DNA from 4 places in the Metabacillus litoralis genome. Region 2 is predicted to be linked to each of the others. Evidence: riboswitches for the same ligand, from Rfam matches in the RefSeq annotation. Region 2 holds a riboswitch; each other region holds the start of a gene.
What was found. Region 2 has a riboswitch for cyclic di-GMP ahead of D9842_RS22090 (methyl-accepting chemotaxis protein). Riboswitches for the same ligand answer to the same signal wherever they lie in the genome.
Positions count from the first base shown of each region.

Region 1: it holds a riboswitch for cyclic di-GMP, as region 2 does, so the genes downstream of both, D9842_RS18845 (amidase) here and D9842_RS22090 (methyl-accepting chemotaxis protein) in region 2, are expected to answer to the same signal.
Region 3: it holds a riboswitch for cyclic di-GMP, as region 2 does, so the genes downstream of both, D9842_RS12190 (anti-repressor SinI family protein) here and D9842_RS22090 (methyl-accepting chemotaxis protein) in region 2, are expected to answer to the same signal.
Region 4: it holds a riboswitch for cyclic di-GMP, as region 2 does, so the genes downstream of both, D9842_RS17000 (EAL domain-containing protein) here and D9842_RS22090 (methyl-accepting chemotaxis protein) in region 2, are expected to answer to the same signal.

Region 1 covers NZ_CP033043.1:3,846,810-3,852,106, forward strand. Annotated here, with positions in the region: gene fabZ (3-hydroxyacyl-ACP dehydratase FabZ) at 35-475, opposite strand; gene D9842_RS18830 (DNA-directed RNA polymerase subunit beta) at 569-853, opposite strand; gene D9842_RS18835 (flagellar hook-basal body protein) at 866-1,705, opposite strand; gene D9842_RS18840 (flagellar hook-basal body protein) at 1,722-2,555, opposite strand; cyclic di-GMP riboswitch class I at 2,758-2,847, shown strand; gene D9842_RS18845 (amidase) at 2,889-3,779, shown strand; gene D9842_RS18850 (hypothetical protein) at 4,017-4,241, opposite strand; gene D9842_RS26050 (hypothetical protein) at 4,447-4,602, opposite strand; gene D9842_RS18855 (rod shape-determining protein) at 4,797-5,297, opposite strand, start outside.
Region 2 covers NZ_CP033043.1:4,513,836-4,519,132, forward strand. Annotated here, with positions in the region: gene D9842_RS22075 (MFS transporter) at 1-453, shown strand, start outside; gene D9842_RS22080 (MFS transporter) at 408-974, shown strand; gene D9842_RS22085 (DUF3237 domain-containing protein) at 1,104-1,568, shown strand; cyclic di-GMP riboswitch class I at 1,984-2,073, shown strand; gene D9842_RS22090 (methyl-accepting chemotaxis protein) at 2,378-4,129, shown strand; gene D9842_RS22095 (non-ribosomal peptide synthetase) at 4,265-5,297, shown strand, end outside.
Region 3 covers NZ_CP033043.1:2,448,511-2,453,807, reverse strand. Annotated here, with positions in the region: gene D9842_RS12215 (signal peptidase I) at 1-131, opposite strand, end outside; gene D9842_RS12210 (PqqD family protein) at 106-372, opposite strand; gene D9842_RS12205 (hypothetical protein) at 372-1,064, opposite strand; gene D9842_RS12200 (hypothetical protein) at 1,218-1,427, opposite strand; gene D9842_RS12195 (helix-turn-helix domain-containing protein) at 1,687-2,022, opposite strand; gene D9842_RS12190 (anti-repressor SinI family protein) at 2,123-2,269, opposite strand; cyclic di-GMP riboswitch class I at 2,301-2,386, opposite strand; gene D9842_RS12185 (YqhG family protein) at 2,727-3,524, opposite strand; gene D9842_RS12180 (DEAD/DEAH box helicase) at 3,550-5,235, opposite strand.
Region 4 covers NZ_CP033043.1:3,430,337-3,435,633, reverse strand. Annotated here, with positions in the region: gene uvrA (excinuclease ABC subunit UvrA) at 1-2,302, shown strand, start outside; cyclic di-GMP riboswitch class I at 2,462-2,549, shown strand; gene D9842_RS17000 (EAL domain-containing protein) at 2,622-3,332, shown strand; gene D9842_RS16995 (methyl-accepting chemotaxis protein) at 3,541-5,229, shown strand.

The DNA.
Region 1 (5,297 bases), 670 kb from region 2:
AACGACCTATCTGGTCATTTGACTCTTAGACTTCTTACTCTTCTGATTTTTTCTCACCTAAAGCAAACATGATTTCTGTCTCACATGCTACTTCGCCATCAACTGTTGCGATTGCCTTGCCTTTTCCAAGTGAACCACGTAAACGTGTAATCTCCACTTCTAGCCTGAGCTGATCACCTGGTACAACTTGCTTTTTAAAACGGCAATTATCAATCCCAGCAAAAAAGGCTAGTCTACCGCGGTTTTCTTCCTTTTTTAAGATAGCTACAGCGCCAACTTGTGCAAGTGCTTCTACGATTAATACGCCGGGCATGACTGGGTAATCTGGGAAATGGCCGTTAAAAAACTCTTCGTTCGCTGATACGTTTTTGATTCCTACTGCACGTGTTCCTTCTTCAACCTCGAGCACGCGGTCCACAAGTAAAAATGGGTAACGGTGTGGAATGATATTCTTGATTTCATTACTATCTAGCATATGTATAAGCTCCTTTTTATGAAAATCGTCACTATGTATATGTACGACAAAAGGAAGGCTTTCACCTTCCTTTTAACCAGTATATCCCGACCTTTATTCTTTTTCAACCAAGTCAATGATGTGCTGCCAAGTCGATTTTTCGAGGGCATCCTTTGGCTCGCCACTACCAATGACTCCGTAGCCGACGATAAGTCCAGCGATTGTGCTTACAACCATAAGAATTAAAACAAGCAGGACCCTTGCCCAAATAGGGAGCAAACGCACTCGAACACTCACCTTTTGGCGGCTTTCCTCATGATTCTCTTGTTCTTTTTTAGACTTTTTGGCCTTTTTCACTTCTTCTCGACTGATCGGTTTCGTCGTTTCTTTAGCTACCAATAGACTAAACTCCTATCTTACGCCGTTTATTAATCCCAGCATTTGGTCACCAAGTGTAACCGATTTTGCATTCATCTGATAAGAACGCTGTGAGATTAATAAATCGGTCATTTCCTTGGATAAGTCAACATTGGACATTTCAAGTGCCCCTTGCTCCATCGCTACATCGCCGCGCAGCTCACCTTCTAGAAACGTTAACACTTCATTTAACGGAATGCCGCCTAAATCTTTTAATCCATAACGATTGTTTCCGTTTTGGATTAACATTTGCGGGCGATCCACTTGGACAACACCGAGTTGAAATTCTTGTGGTGCTTCTGTTTGGTCATTTTGAACGGTAGAAATCGTTCCATCATTAGAAATAACGATTTTTTGAAAATCATCATTAAAACGAATTGGATTTTGATTTTCATCAAGAACCGGACTCCCATCAGAAGTTGTTAGCAATAATTGATTTGTTCCATCATTTGTTGGTGATAAGTATAATGCACCATCTCTTGTATAATTAATCTCCCCGTTAACGTCAATTTGTAAAAATTGATTAGGAAGAGTAAAGGCAATATCAAGCTCTCTGCTTGTTTGCTTCATGTTTCCTTGTGTAAAAACAAGGCTGCTGTTAAGCATAGCTCCCGTTCCCTGTCTGATTCCTAATTCCCTGCCGAAACGTTGCTCTGCAATTTCCTCCGCTCCGTTTGGCTGGTTATTAAATTGTTGACGTACAAGCTCAGAGAAAGAAGTTTCTGTTCTTTTATAGCTTTGTGTATCAATATTCGCCATATTGTGGCCGATTTGATCAAGCTGCTTTTGAAGCTGACTCATCGTATTCGTCGCTGTTATCATTGAGCGTAGCATTTACTAGTACCCCCTATTATATGCGGCCGATTTCGTTCGCGGCCTTGTCCATACTCTTATCATAAGCTTGCAATACCTTTTGATTCGCTTCAAACGAACGGTAAGCTGTCATCATATCTGTGTACGTACGTCCAACATCTACTGTTGAAGTTTCTAAGTAATTTTGTCTTAGATTATATTGAATGTTTTCGTTGTTTACGGCTGTTGGCAGTTCTTCATTATTAAATGTGCGATATAAACCATTACCTTCTTTTACAAGGTTACGAACATCCGCTTCAAAACGAACATCAATTTGCGCTACGAACTCTCCATCCGCAATCACTTCTCCATCAGGCGTTACCTGGAATTCACTAGACTGAATGGAGATTGGCTGCCCAGTTGTAGATAAAACCGGATTCCCACCAGAAAGAAGGATCCCGTTATTATCCCGTGTGAAATGTCCATTACGAGTATAGCGCTCTTCTCCTGCTTGATTTTGAACCGCAAAAAACAAAGCACCTTTTACATTTGTTTCTGCATTTAAGGGAATAATCTCTTCTAAAAGAGCTACATCCGAGTACAAGCCAGTCTCTTTAAGACCACCTTGTGAAAAAGTACTTTGTAGTTCTTGGACATAAGCACCTGTGTTAATCGAACCAATTGGTGTGACTTGACCAAATCTTGAACCATTTGTTGTTGGTACTGATTTATTTTCCAATCTATTTAAAAGCATTTCGGGAAATGCGCGGACACTTGCTTGATCCGCTTTATAACCCGCTGTATTGGCATTAGCCATATTATTTGAAAGCATTTCAGTACGTCTTTGCTGTGCAAGCATTCCTGCTGTTGCTGTATATAAACCTCTTAACATCTGTACACCCACCTTAGTCACATAGTTGTTACCGTACAAATGAATTCTTTTCGACAGAATTCCCTATCATTTATTATAAAGGACATTGGCTGTTTTCTCATTACATTTTTTCAGAAATTACCTGTTATATTTTAGGGAAATAATAATGATAGGAAACCACTCCTATATCTTTTTACCGGACAAGCCCTTATACTGAAGAAAAATCTGAAAAAGGCAAACTTGTTGAAAAGCAAGGACGCAAAGCTATGGGCCTACCCAATGTATAACATTGCACGGCTGCCAAGCTGCCAGGCTCCTTTTTTGGGCCATGGGGCTTATGAAAAGGAGAGGCAAATGATGAAAATGAAGGTTGTACTTCTGACATTACTATTTTTATTAGGATCTCAACTAGGAGGTCTAGCTTTGAATCATAAAGCACAAGCTGAGGGTGCTCCAGATTATTCAACATGGCTCTGGGATACGAGTAAAATTGTGTATGACCGTGAAGCTACATTGCAGTTTTTAGAAGCAAAGCAAGTATCACATGTGTTTTTGCAGATTGACCGTAGTATTGATGTTGCCTACTATCACACTTTTATTAGTGAAGCTGCAAAGCTAGGTATGGATGTTTACGCGTTAGATGGAGCACCAAATTGGGGTGCTAACAATAAAGCCTTTTTGAACTTTTTAAATTGGGTTGGTAATTACCAGAACGGGGCAGCTGCTGGTGAGAAGTTCGCCGGAATTCACCTTGATATTGAGCCATACTTAACAGAGCAATGGACAACAAACTATAGTGCTGCTGTTCTGAAATACCAAGGAGCCATTTTAGCTGCAGCTAATACCGCATCAACATTAGATATCAGCCTCGCTGTTGACATTCCGTTTTGGTTTGATGAAATGAACTTCCGTAACAAGCACGGAAAAGGAAACCTAGCCGAATGGGCGTTGAAAAATACAGATGAAGTGACCATTATGGCCTACCGCGACAAAGCCGTTGGTCCGAATGGCATTATTGAATTAGTGAAATATGAGATGGATCTGGCTGTGTTGCTTAATAAAGATGTAACGATCGCAGTTGAAACGATGAATCTTGGTAGCAGTGACGGATTTTTAACGTTTTTTGAAGAAGGTCAGGCCGAAATGAATAATCAGCTAGGACTTGTTTTAGATCAATATCAGGATTATTCAAGTTTTGGTGGGTTTGCTGTGCATCATGTTGGTAGTTGGATGGAGTTGGAGTAGGGATTGGGATTTGGGCGTGGATTCACTTAGGTGGGTTCATGCTTTTTTTGTGGGGTTTTATGGGATGGGGGTGTAGGAATCATGTGGCGATGAAGACCAGTTTGCTTAATTTGGATCTGTGAGTGGGTCTTCATGGCGTGAATGAAGACCATTTCTTCTCTTGTTTTACTCTGGGGTGGTCTTCATTATCAGGATGAAGAACATCTTCCTCTTCTTTTACTCTTGGATTGGTCTTCATTAACGGGATGATAACCATCTTTCTCTTCTTTTGCTCTTGGGATTGTCTTCATTAGCTACATGATGACTATTTTCCTCTTGTTTTGGTCTTGGGATGGTCTTCATTTCTGCATGATCACCATCTTCCTCTTCTTTTGCTCTTGGGATGGTCTTCATTTCTGCATGATCACCATCTTTCTCTTCTTTTGCTCTTGGGATGGTCTTCATTGCCGGGATGATAACCATCTTCCTCTTCTTTTACTCTTGGGATGGTCTTCATTACCGGATGATGACCATCTTTCTCTTCTTTCGCTCTTGGATTGGTCCTCATACCTTAATGAACGACACTACTCTCTTCCACCGCTCCTGTTTTGTCGTTCATAACCCCGATGAACGACACTACTCTCTTCCACCGCTCCTGTTTTGTCGTTCATCACCCCAATGAACGACACTACTCTCTTCCACCGCTCCTGTTTTGTCGTTCATACCCACGATGAACGACACTACCATCTTCCACCGCTCCTGTTTTGTCGTTCATAACCCCAATGAACGACACTACTCTCTCCACCGCTCCTGTTTTGTCGTTCATAACCCCGATGAACGACACTACTCTCTTCCACCGCTCCTGTTTTGTCGTTCATACCCACGATGAACGACACTACCATCTTCCACCGCTCCTGTTTTGTCGTTCATCCCAATATAAATATTTCCACCTAACCTACCCCAGCAAAAAAGTCTCATAGAACTAACAATATAAACAAGACAAAAAAAGAGCCTGTACACACAGGCTCAAAAGTTTACTTATCCAAATTTTTTGCGTGGAAGTTTGTCCATGTTGTCAAGCATAATTCCTGTTCCGATTGCAACACAATCCATTGGTGATTCTGCTACTAATACTGGGACTTTTAATTCTTCTGCTAGTAGCTGATCAAGGCCGTTTAGAAGGGCTCCGCCACCTGTTAAGATCACGCCGCGGTCGATAATGTCGGCTGATAGTTCTGGAGGAGTGCGTTCTAAGACACTCTTAGCAGCTTGTACAATCGCAGCAACTGGTTCACGAAGTGCTGATTCTACTTCGGTTGAATTTACTGTAATTGTGCGAGGTAAACCTGTCACCATATCACGTCCACGAATGTTAATTTCTTCATAACGTGCGCCTGGGAATACCGTTGCAACATTGATTTTAATTTCTTCAGCTGTACGTTCACCGATTAGAAGCTTGTACTCTCTTTTAATATATTGCAGGATTTCATTATCAAACTTGTCCCCTGCCATTTTAATAGAAGAGGCGGTGACAATATC
Region 2 (5,297 bases):
TCTGCATTATCAGGGCTTGCAAACTCGTATCATTCTCTGTTAATCATACGATTCTTGGTCGGTGTATGTGAAGGACCAATTTATCCGTTGGCTATGTTAATGATCGCTTCTGCATCTTCCCCGGGACGCTTTGGACGAAATGCAGGCATCGTCAATGCGGGAGTCGCTGTTATCGCTGTTGCTCTTGGTCCAATTCTTGTGACTCAGACTATTTCTATGCTTAATTGGCATTGGGCGTTTGTCATCATAAGTATTCCTAGTTTAATTTTAGGATTACTAGTATATCTGTTTACTAATGAAATAAGTCCTGACAAAATCCACCAAACTGAGCAAAAGCAAAAAACAAGTTTTACCGACATTTTCAAATATAGAAATATGTTCTCTGCATGCTTATTGCAATTTTTGGTATGGGAGGTATTTGGATTTTCTATTCATATGTACCACTATTTTTGACTTCGGTAGGGCAGATGTCTATTGAAAGAATGGGAATGATAATGTCTGCAATGGGGCTTTTGGGAATCCTTACAACGATTGGTATACCAATGTTTTCAGATTATTTTGGTAGAAAAAAGACATTGATTATTTTCGCCCTTTTAGGAGTATTAGCTCCACTTGGTTTATACTTTTTCCCGGTCAGTACTTTCGGGATTATCCTCTTAATGTTATTCGGTGGAATGTTGGGAACTCTAACGCCTATTTTTTTTAATGTCATTCCTCAAGAAACGGTACCACCACATCTAACTGCAACTTCAGTCGCTATTATTATTGGAGTGGGCGAAATCTTTGGTTCCTTTATTGTAGGGGGTTCAGGTGCTTTAGCTGACGTCCATGGTTTCTCTTTCGTCATGATTGTATCCGCGATAGCGACTTTCCTCGTAGCTATCATAAGTTTTGGACTTATTGAGACTAATCAAAGAGTCAAGAAATCCAGCATATCTACCGTTACCGTTGAAAAAATAGCCGAAACAAAATAACAAGCACTTGGCAAAGGGTCAGGACTGCCTGTCGGGTAAGGTCCTTATGAACTAAGAGGGCTACGGCTTGTACTCTATTAAAAGCGAGGGTCTATTTCATAATAGTTAACTAGGAGGAGTTGATTCATCTTGTCATCGATTGGATTAGAATTTGTATTTCATGCGTATGTGACGATTAGCAAAGAATTAGAGATTGGCCCAGTCTCAACCGGTATTCGGAATATAGCACCGATAACAGGAGGAACTTTCGAAGGAAAAAACCTAAAAGGAATAGTTGTTCCAGGTGGAGCTGACTGGCAGTTAATTAGGGCAGATGGAATAATGGAAGTAGAAGCTAAATATACACTAAAGACAGATGACAACGCACTTATCTACGTAATGAACAACGGGATCATAAACTTACAAGAACTTCCACCTACTGGTTATGCTAGAACTTGCCCAAAGTTTGAGGTTTCACATGACAAATACACTTGGCTGTGCAAATCACTGTTTGTAAGTACGATTACCCCTATGGTAGATGAAGCTACACCTATGACACTAGAAAATAAATCTATGCTAAGTGCCGTGTCTGTTAATTTTTACCGTGTAACGTAAAATGAGATATTTAACGGCGATGATACATCCATGTATTCAAGAAGGGTTGTAAATTAGTAGATCTTCAATTAGACAGTAATGTTTTAATAGTTTAATGTAACACTGTTTGCTTTGAAATGTAACATCTCTTTAGTTACCTCGGTTTGATTAGCAAAACAGCTTAAAGTGGATACGCACAATTCAATATCTTCTTGAATGTTCTCTTTATGGAGTGTAGCTTGATGCTCACTCCTTTTTACTTTTAATGCATAATCATTTCAGAAGATTCATCTACAGCATCTATACCATAACCCGGAAGGTGTCCCAAAATCTATACTTATGACACCTTCGTTTATTTATCGGAATATTCAGTATTATTATTTCCGTATACCAATTATGAGAAAAGTATGATATATTACTTAGGGCTATATATCTAATTTAATATAGGCAAACTATTTGAAAAAATAGGACGCAAAACTATAGGGACTAAATACTAGACATAAGTATAAGTCAGCCAGTTGCATTTCATTCAATTACTACGGGGATTGTGTGATTCTTTTGGGCTACTTCTTATTGAAGTAGCTTTTTATTTTTAGGCTATTTTATAGCTTTATGTTGATTTTTCTACTTTGTTGATTGAAGTGAATGGTATTAGACTCCCTGACTGTCAGCAAAAACGATTTCCTTCAGTGAAAGCACCAACCAAGTTTAACAAAGATTATTTTTAAAAGAGTTAAGCAATTTGATGATATAGCCGATAGAATACTTGTAGCAATTTTTTGTTATTTCGCAATAGAATTTGATTAATAAGTTAAGGGAAGTGTACAACAATGAAGAAATGGTATTCTAATATATCATTAAAAACAAAAAGTATTTTATTTAGTATCATCACGACTACTTTAGTTGCTATTTTAGTAACGGGGGTAAGTTACTTTGTTAATTCTAAGTTTATGTTACAGAATCTTGTAACAGATGCTGAACAAACTGTTGAAACGTGGTCACAGGATATTGATCCTAAAGATGTAATGGAAGTAATGGAAACAGATGATGAGAGTAGTGAAGCTGCTCAGCGTTTGATCAGTCATTTTGATCAATTATCAAATTACCAACCTTCAGTTGCACAAGGTTATATCTTTGGTACCGAGCTGGAAAATGGTTCAGAAACGAGTTTAGTTGCTTCACCAACAGAATTATTAGACATACTTAAAGCGGAAGCGGATTTAACAGTTGGGGATATGTATGGTCAGCCTGATAATATTGTCAAGCTAGTAAAGAAGCTTACGGCTGAAAAGGAAATAGTGGTTTCTGATATTTACTCAGATGGTTTAGGAACTTGGATTACAGTTGCCAAACCATATGTGGATGAAAATGGTGAGGTTTATGCTTATTACGGAATGGACTTTAATGCACAAAGCTTTGTCGATAGCCAAAGAAATATCTTAATGACTGTAGGAATTATTCTATTAATTGTCGTTTTAGTTATTGCTGTGCTGGAATATTTCTTATTAGGAAAACTATATAAACCGATCGGTGAGCTTGCTAGTGGGATCGAATCTGTCACAGCAGGTAATTACGATGTGAGATTAAAAGAGTCGAATGATGAGATAGGTAGGGTAGCAGTAAGCTTTAATGTGATGGTTGATAATATAAGAAGTTTAATTAATTCGATTGGATCTGCTTCGAAGAATACGTCAAGTAACTATGACTCATTGTTCACTTCTGTAAGTAATACTAGTGAAAAAATGGATCGTATTACTACTGACGTGTCAGAAATGTCAGGAAGATTTGAATCTCAAAGTGGATCTGCTTATGAGATTTCCTCTTCATTACAACAATTGTCTGCTGGAGTAGAGACAGTGGCTCGTAATATTTCTAATGTTAGTGAAGGATCGAAAGAAACTGAGAGTCTTGCAATGAAAGGGAGTGACTCAGTTGATCAAGTAGGAAAACAAATGGGATTGATTAATCAATCGTCTCAAAACTCCGAAAAACTTATTCGAAATCTTAATGAACGTTCTAATGAAATTCATTCGATTGTTGGTCTGATTACAAGTATTTCTGAGCAAACAAGTCTTTTATCCTTAAATGCTTCCATTGAAGCAGCAAGAGCAGGGGAGCATGGGAAAGGATTTGCAATTGTTGCTGATGAAGTGAAAAAGCTAGCTGAACAATCAAAAGGTTCTGCAGAAAAAATTAAATCATTGATAGATTATATACAACAAGAAACAGAAGAAGCTGTTATTTCAATTAATGATGGGGTCAAATACGCGAACGCTGGTGTGTCTCTTGTAAAAGAGACAGGAATTCTTTTTGCTGATATTCTTGATTCTGCGCGCAATGTGTCTGCTCAAATGGATGAAATATCTGCAGCAACAGAACAAATGTCTGCAGAAAATCAACAAATTACAGCTACTTTTGAACAGTTTACAGATTTAACAACACAAAATAGCGATACAGTTATTTCATTAACAGATAGTATCAAGGCCCAGAAGGTTTCATTTGATACAATTGTTGATTCGGCACAGGATATGAAAAAGGTAATTGATACTCTTGAAGAAGCTGTATCAACTTTAAAAGTATAGTACTTAAAATTCTTTATTATTCACTAGGCCTATAGGGAAAAAGTCTCTATAGGTTTTTGGTGCTAAAAACTTTGCAGAGGGATCATTTTAAAAACTAAGGTTATTTTCAAATAAATAAGTAGGATGTGTTTATAGATGACAACATTAGTCAAACAAAAGCCTGTGAAGGTACTATCAGTAGAGGATGAGAACTTATGGTCAGGAATTAATCATACAGACCAATTTTTCCCTACTAATATAGGCTTACATAATGTTTTTGTGGAAACAGCTACCATGTATCCAGAGCATATAGCTGTTTCAGATGGTCGAGATCGAACAATTACGTTTAAGGCTTTAGACGAGAAATCGAATATGGTTGCTAATTATCTGATTTCACAAGGAATTCGAATTGGCGATTACATTTCGGTTTTTATGGATCGAAGTATTGAAGCAATTATTGCGATGCTAGGAGTTATGAAGTCTGGGGCAGTGTATGTGCCATTAACACCAGAAAATCCTGAGGAACGTAATCAATATATTATTAAGGATTCCTCGAGTAAGCTTGTACTAACATCTAAAGAACAAAAAGATATTTTAGCTAATTTAATGATAGAATCAGCCGTTCCTTATCTATCTATTGAAGATATTTCAGAAGAGAATACTGCGCCAACGGTCGTTGTTGAAAATTCTAACCTTGCTTATATTATATATACTTCAGGATCAACTGGTACGCCAAAAGGAGTAAAAATTCGCCATGAAAGCATTGTTAATTTTGGTTATGCATTGAAACGTGAATTTGCTATTTCTCCATCGGATGTATTAGCACAATTTTTTATGTTGTCTTTTGATGCCTCTTTTATTGAAGTGTGCACAATGATCTATAATGGCGCAAGATTACATTTCTTAACAAAAGAGGAACGTGTTGATGTGTCTGCATTTGCTGAAACTGTGCAGAAATATGGAATTACCCATGTTATGGCTTTTCCAGTCACTGCATTAAAACAGTTTTCTACTTATGCAAATGAAGATGATACGAAAAAAACTCACTCCTTAAAAATGATTGGTGTTGGAGGTGAAGCATTAACAGGTGAAGTGGTTCGCTTATTTCATAACAAATTTAAGCATGTTCAACTTGTTAATTTATATGGACCCACAGAAGCAACTGCTGCTGCCTCTTACTATCGAGTAG
Region 3 (5,297 bases), 2.1 Mb from region 2:
ATGTTTCCTTTTTTTATGTAAGGGTACATGCTAGTACCATACGAGGGTAGATCTATCCAACCGTATTTTTTTATAGTTATTAGTAATAACTCGACAGTATCTTGATTAAACTGCATGTTGGACCAATCCATATTCTATTAACTCTTGTAGAAATTCTTGTATACTAGAAGAAAGGGAGTTATTATCTAAAATATATTTTTCCTCAATCAATTGCGTCATCCTTTCAACAGTTTGAGGTGAGTCAAGTAAAGACCAGCAATATCCACCCAAATCATTTAATTTTGTTACTGTAAATTGGTCTGTATTTAATATAATCCACTGATCATCAAGCTGAACAGCTTCATAATCACTTTTTTTGATATACTGTGTCATTATGAGATCATCTCCCAAAAGGTATTGTTTTTTTGAAAATGGAGGTCATAGATTGGTACTTGGTGTACTAGGTAATGGAGCAAATGAAAGATTTTAGTAGTCTCCTTGGGAGAATCATCCCAATAAAAGACTTTGTCCATTAAATGTAGCATGCTGTTTGATTTTTGTATTTGTTCTCTTTTATTCTTTAGAGATTGATGTAGTAGTTGAATACTCCCTAACTCAAATGATGTATTTATGCATTTACTATTTAATTCACTTCTAAAAGGGGAATCGAAGACAGTTACACTGTCAGGGGAAATTTTAATAATAGATGCCTCATCAGATAATAATTCCCTTGGTGAAGAAAGTCTTGCAGCTGTAGATTTCCCCGCACCAGAATGTCCGGAAAAAATATGTGCATTGTCGTTATCAATAACACAAGAAGAATGAAGTAGGATTCCCCAATTATGATAGACGATAAAAGAGCTATACAAATTCATTAAAGCATGTTTTAAAGCAAGTTCATCATGTACCCAGATCATTGCGTTTCTGTATAAATTATCTATGCGGATAATGTAGTCAGAACGCTTAAAAGAAATGTATTCTTTGGTTTTGGTAATGGATACTTCATACCCATTGAATGGAATCCCGTATCCATCATCTATATGGACTGAGAGATTTGGTTTAATATCTTCATTAATTTCATCCATAAAATTTTCCTTAACTAAGTTTACTATTTTAGTTGAATAACTAGAAACTACCAGTTTGTGTTCTGCTATTTTTATATGTGAGTAATACATTTTAACTTTTCCTCATTTCCCAAATAGGAGGTCAAAGAAGAAGACCTCCTGAAAAGATTGATATTACTTACGTCTATTCTCAGCACCTTTACCAGGTGCTCCAGCCCCTCCTGGAGTAGGATTTGGATTATTTCCTGGCCAGTTTACTCCATCATTTCCTGTTCCGGGATGGTTCGTATTACCTTTTCCAGGATTCCAACTCTGAGCAGTCTCAAACCGAATCGCCTGATGGTCCAAAACCAACGGACGATTATCACTTGTTTTTAGGGTCATTTATTTCTCACCTCCTGTTTATTCTTTATAAAGAACAAACAGAGTGATGAAATCTGCTTGTTATAGTTCGTTATACACTTTGTTGTTCTCAATAACATTATATATATCTAATTACTAAAAGAAAAGTCCTAATTTTCGACAAGTATATTCTGTAGAAAGGATGGAATTATAGAAAAGAAGGATATATTTTTCGTTCACTATAACAAACAACATAAAAACAAAAAAGCACAATCAGCAGCCTAAGCCACCAACCATGCCCTCATTTATCAGGATCATTCTGAAGTCTCCACTTGTTAAACTCCAAAAATTCCTTAAACTGTTCTTTAGACACACCGGATTTCATCGCATCTTGAACAAGTTTTGTCCATTCTAAGTCAAGTTCTTCGGGATCCGTTTCATTTTGTTCATTTAGGAGGGTATTTACCGATACACCGAGTACAGATGACACCTTTTCCAGAAACTGAACAGAAGGATTTGACTGGAGATTGCGCTCAATCGAACTTAAATATGATTTTGCAACTCCTGCTCGTTCTGCTAGTTCGGATAATGATAGGTTTTTTTGGGTTCTATATTTTTTAATTCGTGGGCCAATCACGTCAAGTCACCTTCCTTTAATAATGCTATTATAACATATAAAGAAGGGATTTGTTTGATATGGAGAACGGTTTTCTAAAAAAATTTTATGTAAGAATGAGTTAAACAGCAGGACTTCCCATCTTAATAAAGAATTCTTTAATTTCTTCTACACTAATACCAATTTCCAATGCTTCTAAAATTAATTCAACCCATTCGTGGTCAAGCTGTCTGTCTTTAATAAGATTGTGTATCGTTTCATTATTCAACTATCTCATCCTCCTAAAATACTCCTGTATTCCAGGCAGCCCAGCCATCTTAGTTTTTAATACTGAAGATCTGTGACTTTGCGTCCCTATTTTTCAATAGGTTTGCCTTTGAACTGATTATATTGTCACTGAATGACTAACCTAACGTTGCAAAAGTCCTTGAAAAATGTCTGTCTTATTAACTATTCTTATTATAAAAGGGAATTTTTAGAAAGTGTGCAGAATGGTGTCGATAAGGAAAAATTTCTTTAATTGATGGTTTTTTTAATTTTACTGTAATATTAAACGGGTAATTAGTCCTGATTTGTTGTCTGTTTAGGGGGGGTTATAATATGTTAAGGGGTTTTTGTTTACATATTATTAATATAAGAAGTCGTGTCTAAAATTGAATTTTTGTCGAACAAAATTTACTTTTTTACAAAAAATGACAATCGGTACCGATTGTCATTTCGTAATACTATTTAAATATCCCCTGCGGAGTCAAATAAAAAACCCCTCCATTTTGGACCGAAATATTGATCTGCGGTTCATAAAGCTCCCTCAACGCTTCCTTTTCCACCTCATAACAATCGGGCTTCTCATCCATATCTTCATAAAAATGATCCAAAAGCTTCAAATCCTCATTCCATCTTTCGCGTGCTTTATCCGCCCAGGAATGATCTTGTTCATGAATAGATTGCATAATAAACTGCTCAATCCGTTTAAGTCCACTTTGGGGTTTGATTAACGGTGTCATGGTAAAACAAAGGTCTGGGATCTTCGGTGTTAGCTCCAATTTCTCAAGTTTTTCTTGAAAGTTTTCTACTAAAGTCCCACTTACCAAATGTAATCCAATCGAATAGAGCTGATCTTTTTTCATGTCACACTGATAGGAAACTATAATGTTAACACCAATCCAAGGGTGTAGTGGGATGTTTCCACCTGGTTCTTTGACCTGCTCAAAAAGTCGGATATAGCTACCTAAATTTGTTGTCGAACGAAAAATTTGGTGAAGGCGGGGGGCACCGAAGTGCATGACCTCGCCTTTAAGATCACTTGGAGCACGATTTTGGTCTGTGATCAGTGTGAGCTTCATCGGGTTTGGAACACCGTTAGTTTTTTCAAGGTAATGCCAGTAGAAAGGGCGGTTCATTAATTCCTTGTCCATTTCAATGGTTAGCTGAACGGTCATGTAGCCTTGGCCTTTTTCAATGATGTCACAGGAATTGGCTGTGAAGAAGCTTTCTAAATAGCTGTGAATTTGCTCTTGTTGCATGCTTTTCGCCACCTTTCAGAAAAATTTATTTGTCACCACTAGCCGCTTTTCGTTGTTCTTGTGAGTGTTGGGCATAATCAAGAATGGATGTTAAATTTTCCATCTTAATCTTCATTTCCCGATCACTTTTTGAATTGATCATAATGTCTTGAATATGCTCGTCAAAGTTTTTGATTTCTAGTCGAGTTAAAATTTCATCAAGATCTCCGATGACTTTTTCAAATAAGTTAATTTTGTCATATAAAAGAGTCAGGATATGTTCTTCAACAGTGTTTCTTGTTGCCATATTGTAGATGTTTACGTCATGTTCTTGTCCTAAGCGGTGGATACGTCCGATCCGTTGTTCCAGCCTCATTGGATTCCATGGTAAATCATAGTTAATAATATTATGACAGAATTGTAGGTTAATCCCTTCACCACCGGCTTCGGTTGCGATTAGTACTTGAACACGGTTTTTGAATAGTTCTTTCATCCAGTCTTTTTTGCCTCGCTTAAAACCTCCGCGGAAGGGAACAGAGCTGATACCGTTTTGTTGTAGAAACCATTGTAAATAAAACTGAGTAGCACGGTATTCAGTAAAGATAATAACTTTATCGTCAATTTCTTTGATTAACTCTACAACTTTCAGAGCTTTTGAGTTTTGTGTTACACCGTCTATCGCCATCATAATATCTTTAATAACCTCATTTGGTAGAGCAGCTTCCTCTTCTTCCGGCAAATCCAACATTTTTTTCAAAGTCATATAAACGGCTTCACGACTGCTGCACGCTTCACGTTGGAGTGTCATGATCGAAAATGCATTTGCTGCATATTGTGAAGACGATTTTATAGCTGTTATCGTGTCATAAAGGTTTTGCTCGGTTTCGGAAAACTCAATCGGAACTGTTTCAACATTCCGTTTTGGCCAGTCAATGCCGGTGTCTCCACGACGGTTTCGAATCATTACTTTGTTAATTAATTCACGTAAATGTTCATGATCCTCCAGAGAACGCTCCTTAGCGGAGAACACCTCTGTAAAGTATGCTTCGTTACCAAGGTGACCTGGTTTTAACAGTGAAACAAGATTGAAAATCTCTTCAACCCTGTTTTGAACGGGAGTAGCGGTTAAAAGTAAGCAATACTTTTTCTTTAGATTCTGAACAAATTCATAGTTTTTCGTTTTATTATTTTTTAGCTTGTGAGCTTCATCAATAATGACTAAGTCGTAGTTTTGTTCATAAACAATGTCTCGATGGGGACTACGTTTTGCTGTGTCAATTGATGAAACAACAACATCACATGCTTCCCAAACATAGCTTTTCTTTTGCTCGACTGCCGGAATAAAAAACTTTTCATTTAATTCCCGGGCCCATTGTGAAACAAGGGAGGCAGGGACTAAAATTAGCACTTTTTTAACTAGTCCACGAATCATATATTCTTTTAAAATTAATCCTGCTTCAATTGTTTTTCCTAAACCAACTTCATCAGCTAGAATAGCTTTTCCGTTCATTTTTTCAACGACTCTTTGAGCCACCTCTAGTTGGTGGGGAAGAGGAGTGAAGTGTGGTAGGTGATTAGGTGCTTGCAGCCCTTCAAAGGTTGGTACAGCTGTATTTTTTTGAACCTCATAAGCAAGCTTATACAGCTCCCAGTTCGACCAAGGTCCGTCGCTATCTAGTTTTTCAAAAAAGCCTTTCTGCCAGGTTGTATCGAAGTTCGTCTTTATATTCATCGTAAAGACAGTCCTTTCGTGTTGTGTGCTTATTGTAATGTTCACTATTTCATTAACATAAA
Region 4 (5,297 bases), 1.1 Mb from region 2:
TTCTTTAGAAAAGAATAAAAAGCATTCGATTGAGGTTGTAATAGACCGTATTGTTGTAAAAGAAGGTGTTGCTTCACGACTTGCTGATTCATTAGAAACAGCTTTAGGTCTTGGAGAAGGAAGAGTCATTATCGACGTGATGGGTGAAGAAGAGCTGCTTTTCAGTGAGCATCATGCCTGCCCGCAATGTGGTTTCTCAATTGGTGAGCTTGAGCCAAGAATGTTCTCGTTTAACAGCCCGTTTGGAGCATGTCCAGAATGTGATGGTCTCGGTTCAAAGCTTAAAGTGGATTTAGATCTTGTTATTCCTAATAAAGATTTAACCTTGAAACAGCATGCGATTGCCCCATGGGAACCAACTAGTTCTCAATATTATCCGCAAATGCTTGAAGCAGTCTGCAATCATTATGGAATTGATATGGATATTCCAGTAAAGGACATTCCAAAGCACCTACTAGATAAAATCCTTTACGGCAGCGATGGCGAGGAAATATATTTCCGTTATGAAAATGATTTCGGACAAATTCGAGAAAATTATATTCAGTTCGAAGGCGTTATTCGCAATGTAGAAAGACGTTACAAAGAAACGAGCTCTGATTTTATCCGTGAGCAAATGGAGAAATACATGGGACAGCAAAACTGTCCAACATGTAAGGGGCATCGTTTGAAAAAGGAATCTCTTGCTGTGTTAATTCAGGGTAACCATGTTGGAGAGCTAACAAAACTGTCTGTTCAGGATTCACTTAAATTCTTTCAAAATTTATCTCTAACAGAAAAAGAAATGACGATTGCGAATTTGATTTTAAAAGAGATTAGCGAGCGGTTAGGTTTCTTAAATAATGTTGGCTTAGATTATTTAACATTAAATCGTGCAGCCGGAACCCTATCTGGAGGAGAAGCACAGCGAATTCGTCTTGCCACTCAAATTGGCTCACGTTTAACAGGTGTTTTATACATACTTGATGAGCCATCAATTGGACTTCATCAACGTGATAACGACCGTCTCATTCAGACACTACAAAATATGCGTGATATCGGAAATACACTAATTGTTGTTGAACATGATGAAGATACAATGATTGCTGCCGATTATTTAATTGATATTGGTCCTGGAGCAGGCATTCATGGTGGACAGGTTATTTCGGCAGGCACACCTGAAGAAGTCATGAGTGATGAAAACTCATTAACAGGTCAATATTTATCAGGGAAAAAGTTTATTCCTTTACCATACGAGCGTAAAAAACCTGATGGCCGATATATTGAAATTAAAGGTGCAAAAGAAAATAATCTGCGTAATGTGAATGTGAAATTTCCGCTAGGGATGTTTATCGCTGTTACTGGTGTTTCAGGATCAGGTAAGAGTACATTAGTCAATGAAGTACTGCATAAATCTCTAGCGCAAAAGCTCCATAATGCTAAGGCGAAGCCAGGTGAGCACAAAGAAATTAAGGGAATTGAACAACTTGAAAAGGTCATTGATATTGATCAATCACCGATCGGTCGGACACCGCGATCCAATCCTGCAACATATACAGGTGTATTTGATGACATACGTGATGTGTTTGCAACAACAAATGAGGCAAAGGTTAGAGGCTATAAAAAAGGCCGCTTCAGCTTCAATGTTAAAGGTGGACGTTGTGAAGCCTGCCGTGGAGATGGAATTATTAAAATTGAAATGCACTTCCTACCTGATGTGTATGTCCCATGTGAAGTTTGTCATGGGAAACGATACAACCGTGAAACATTGGAAGTTACCTACAAAGGGAAAAACATTTCTGATATCTTAGAAATGACAGTCGAAGATGCAGTAACGTTTTTCGAAAATATTCCTAAGATTAAACGAAAGCTGCAAACGATTTTTGATGTAGGCCTTGGTTACATTACTCTTGGTCAACCCGCAACGACACTTTCCGGTGGGGAAGCACAGAGGGTGAAGCTTGCATCAGAACTGCACCGACGTTCAACAGGTAAATCACTCTACATCCTTGATGAACCGACAACTGGCTTACATGTTGATGATATCGCAAGACTCTTAAAAGTTCTTCAACGCCTAGTGGATAATGGTGATACCGTTCTTGTCATCGAGCATAACCTTGATGTTATTAAAGGTACCGATTATATTGTTGATCTTGGTCCTGAAGGTGGAGACAAAGGTGGTCAGATCGTAGGCTTTGGTACACCAGAGGATATTATGAATAACGAACAATCTTATACAGGTAAATATTTAAAGCCAATTATAGAGCGCGATCGTGAGCGAATGAGAAATCTGATTAAAGAAAAAGAAGAAGTAGCGCAAAGTTAATTTGGTTAATTTGAGGTAGAGGCTGAATGATATGTTCAGCCTCTTTTTCTATTTTTAATAACTAAGAAGTAGAGTTAATATAGTAAATGGGAAAAATGTCATTATTTGTCGAACGGTTGGTGAAATTGTAATAATTTGTTGTGGTATAATAGACCTACAAAATGATAAAGGCAAACTTATTGAAAGATAAGGGCGCAAAGCCAAGGACCTAAGGTAGATCATCTACTATGGTAGCCTAGCCGCCGGAGAATATTTTACTATTGTAAAGTGAGCGAGTATTCTTCTCGTTCACTTTTTTTCTAACAAAGGGGGGATTTACGTGACGATCAACGAAGGAAACATCTATCATCATTTTCAACCTATTTTTTCATTAAAGGATAAGAAAAGGATTGGTTATGAGGGACTTCTAAGATCTACTGATTTTTCTAATCCGGAATTATTTTTTCAACAAGCAATCATAAACAATCAATTATATCAACTAGATACTCAGTCCGTTTACAAAGCTCTTAAAATGTTTCGCCCGAATGAATCAAAAGAAAAGCTATTTCTAAACATTTTTCCATCAACTATTTTCCATCATGAATTTCTGGATTTTATAAACAAGCTAGCTACAGAAAAGTTGCTATCCAGTCGAACTATCACATTTGAATTATCAGAGGTTGAGACTGTTAGAGATCTTGCACAATTAAAAGAGAGAATTGCTATTTTAAGAAATTATGGTATTAGTATTGCATTTGATGATGTAGGAAAGGGTAAAGCGTATATACAAGATATTATTGAGCTTGACCCCGAATATATAAAACTCGATCGCTATTTTTCCCAAGATTTGCACCGGTCAGAAAAAAAACAAGCATTTATCTATTTAATATTAGACTATTGCAGACGATATAATAATACTGTCATTCTCGAAGGCATAGAAACAGTGGAAGACTTACAGATAGCTCAAAGCCTATCCGTTCCATTAGGCCAAGGTTTTTTACTAGGGAGACCGCAGTTATTAAGCAATTATGCTGATGTTAGTAATGGCTAATCAAAAACTTAAGAATGAAGTAAATATTAGGAAAGAATAGCGACCCTGTTACTTTATAATATTTAGTTTTGTATAAGGAAGAGATATTGGTATAAGGGTAGCGATCCTGCCACTTGCTAATAACGCGTTTAATTCCAAGATGTACATGCTTGGATTAAAGGTGTTTTTTTGTTTTTTACTAAATCAGACAAAAGGAGATATTTACATCATGAAATTAACAATCAAACGGAAATTAATAGGAAGCTTCCTAATCGTCTCATTGATCTTTGGGATCGCTTCATATGTGTCATATTCCAATATGAAGCAGTCAAATGAATCATACAATTATATTGTTGAAACTGTTACTGAGATACGTGCAATTACTCAATCGATTCAAACCGATTCAGCGCAACAATCTGGATATTATCGTGCATTTTTGCTATATGGTGATAATAGCTATCGAGACAAAATGAATGAAGCAAATGATCGTATTAATGCGGCAATTTTAAAAGGGAAAGAATTATCCACTTTGCAGGAAACGGTTGATCGTTTAAATTCAATTGAGAACTCGAATATTGAGTTTAGAGAAAAGGCAAATCAAATTCTGGATGAAAGTTTGGTTGATAAAGAGAAAGCTATTGATAAGGGACTAGCGCAAATTGTTCCTATAAGCACTCGTCTAACAGAAGATACCCTTTCAATGCATAATTGGTTAAAAGAAATATTAGATGTTCGATATAAGGAAACACATGAATCATCAGATAACGCAAGAGTGAAAGTAGTGATTTTAAGTGTTTTTGCCCTATTATTTGCTATTGCATGTGGTGTTGTTATTTCCATCTTCATATCACGACCTGTTGTAAAATTAGGAAACATGGCAAAGCAAGTAGCAGCTGGAGATTTAAACGTCGAAAAATTAAAGATTAAGAGTAGAGATGAAATCTATTATCTAAATGAGTCTTTTGAACAAATGACAGATAACTTAAAAGAAATGATTAGTTCGATTTATACAAGCTCTGATCAAGTAGCGGCATCAGCAGAGCAATTGAATGCAAGTGCGGAACAATCAAGTAGAGCATCAGAAACTGTTTCATCTGCAATTCAGGAGATTTCAAGTGGGGCTGAAGAAACCACAACAAAATTAGAAAGCAACACAACTTCATTACAAGAGGTTTTACAAGGAATTCAACATATTTCTGAAAGCTCAGCAAATGTGTCTGAACTATCACGACAAACAACAAAAGAAGCCGAGGAAGGTGGAACGTTTGTTGAAAATAATTTGGCACAAATGAAGTTTATCTCTGAGTCTATTAGTCGTTCAAACGAAAAAGTGACCTCATTATCAAAACGATCAAAAGAAATTGGCTCGATATTAGATGTGATCAGCGGTATTGCTGAACAAACAAATTTATTAGCCTTAAATGCAGCGATTGAAGCAGCTAGAGCTGGTGAGCATGGTAAAGGTTTTGCTGTTGTTGCAGATGAGGTAAGAAAATTAGCTGAGCAATCACAAGTGTCTACAAAAAGTATTGCAGAGTTAATTGCCTTAGTCCAAAAAGATACTGATGAATCAGTGAACATCATGAATGAAGTTGTCACGAATGTTGAGGAAGGGGTAAAAGTATCAGAACAAACATCTGATAAGTTCACGCAAATCCTTTCTAGTACAAGAAATATGACACCACAAATTGAACAGGTAACAGCAACTGTTCAACAAATATCGGCTAGCATTGATGAAATTACCAATTCAGCTATGGAAATATCTCAACTCTCCCAAGCTAATGCGGCAAGCTCTGAAGAGGTAGCAGCTTCAGCTGAAGAACAATTGGCTTCGATGGAAGAAATTGATGCATCAGCTCAAGCTCTTGCGCAAATGGCTGAGGAATTAAAGGTAGTTGTCAATAAATTTAAATTATAATTTAGCAGTAGATAGGAAAATAGTGAGATAAAAAGCAGCTTCTAAAAATGGTATAATATAACAAGTTA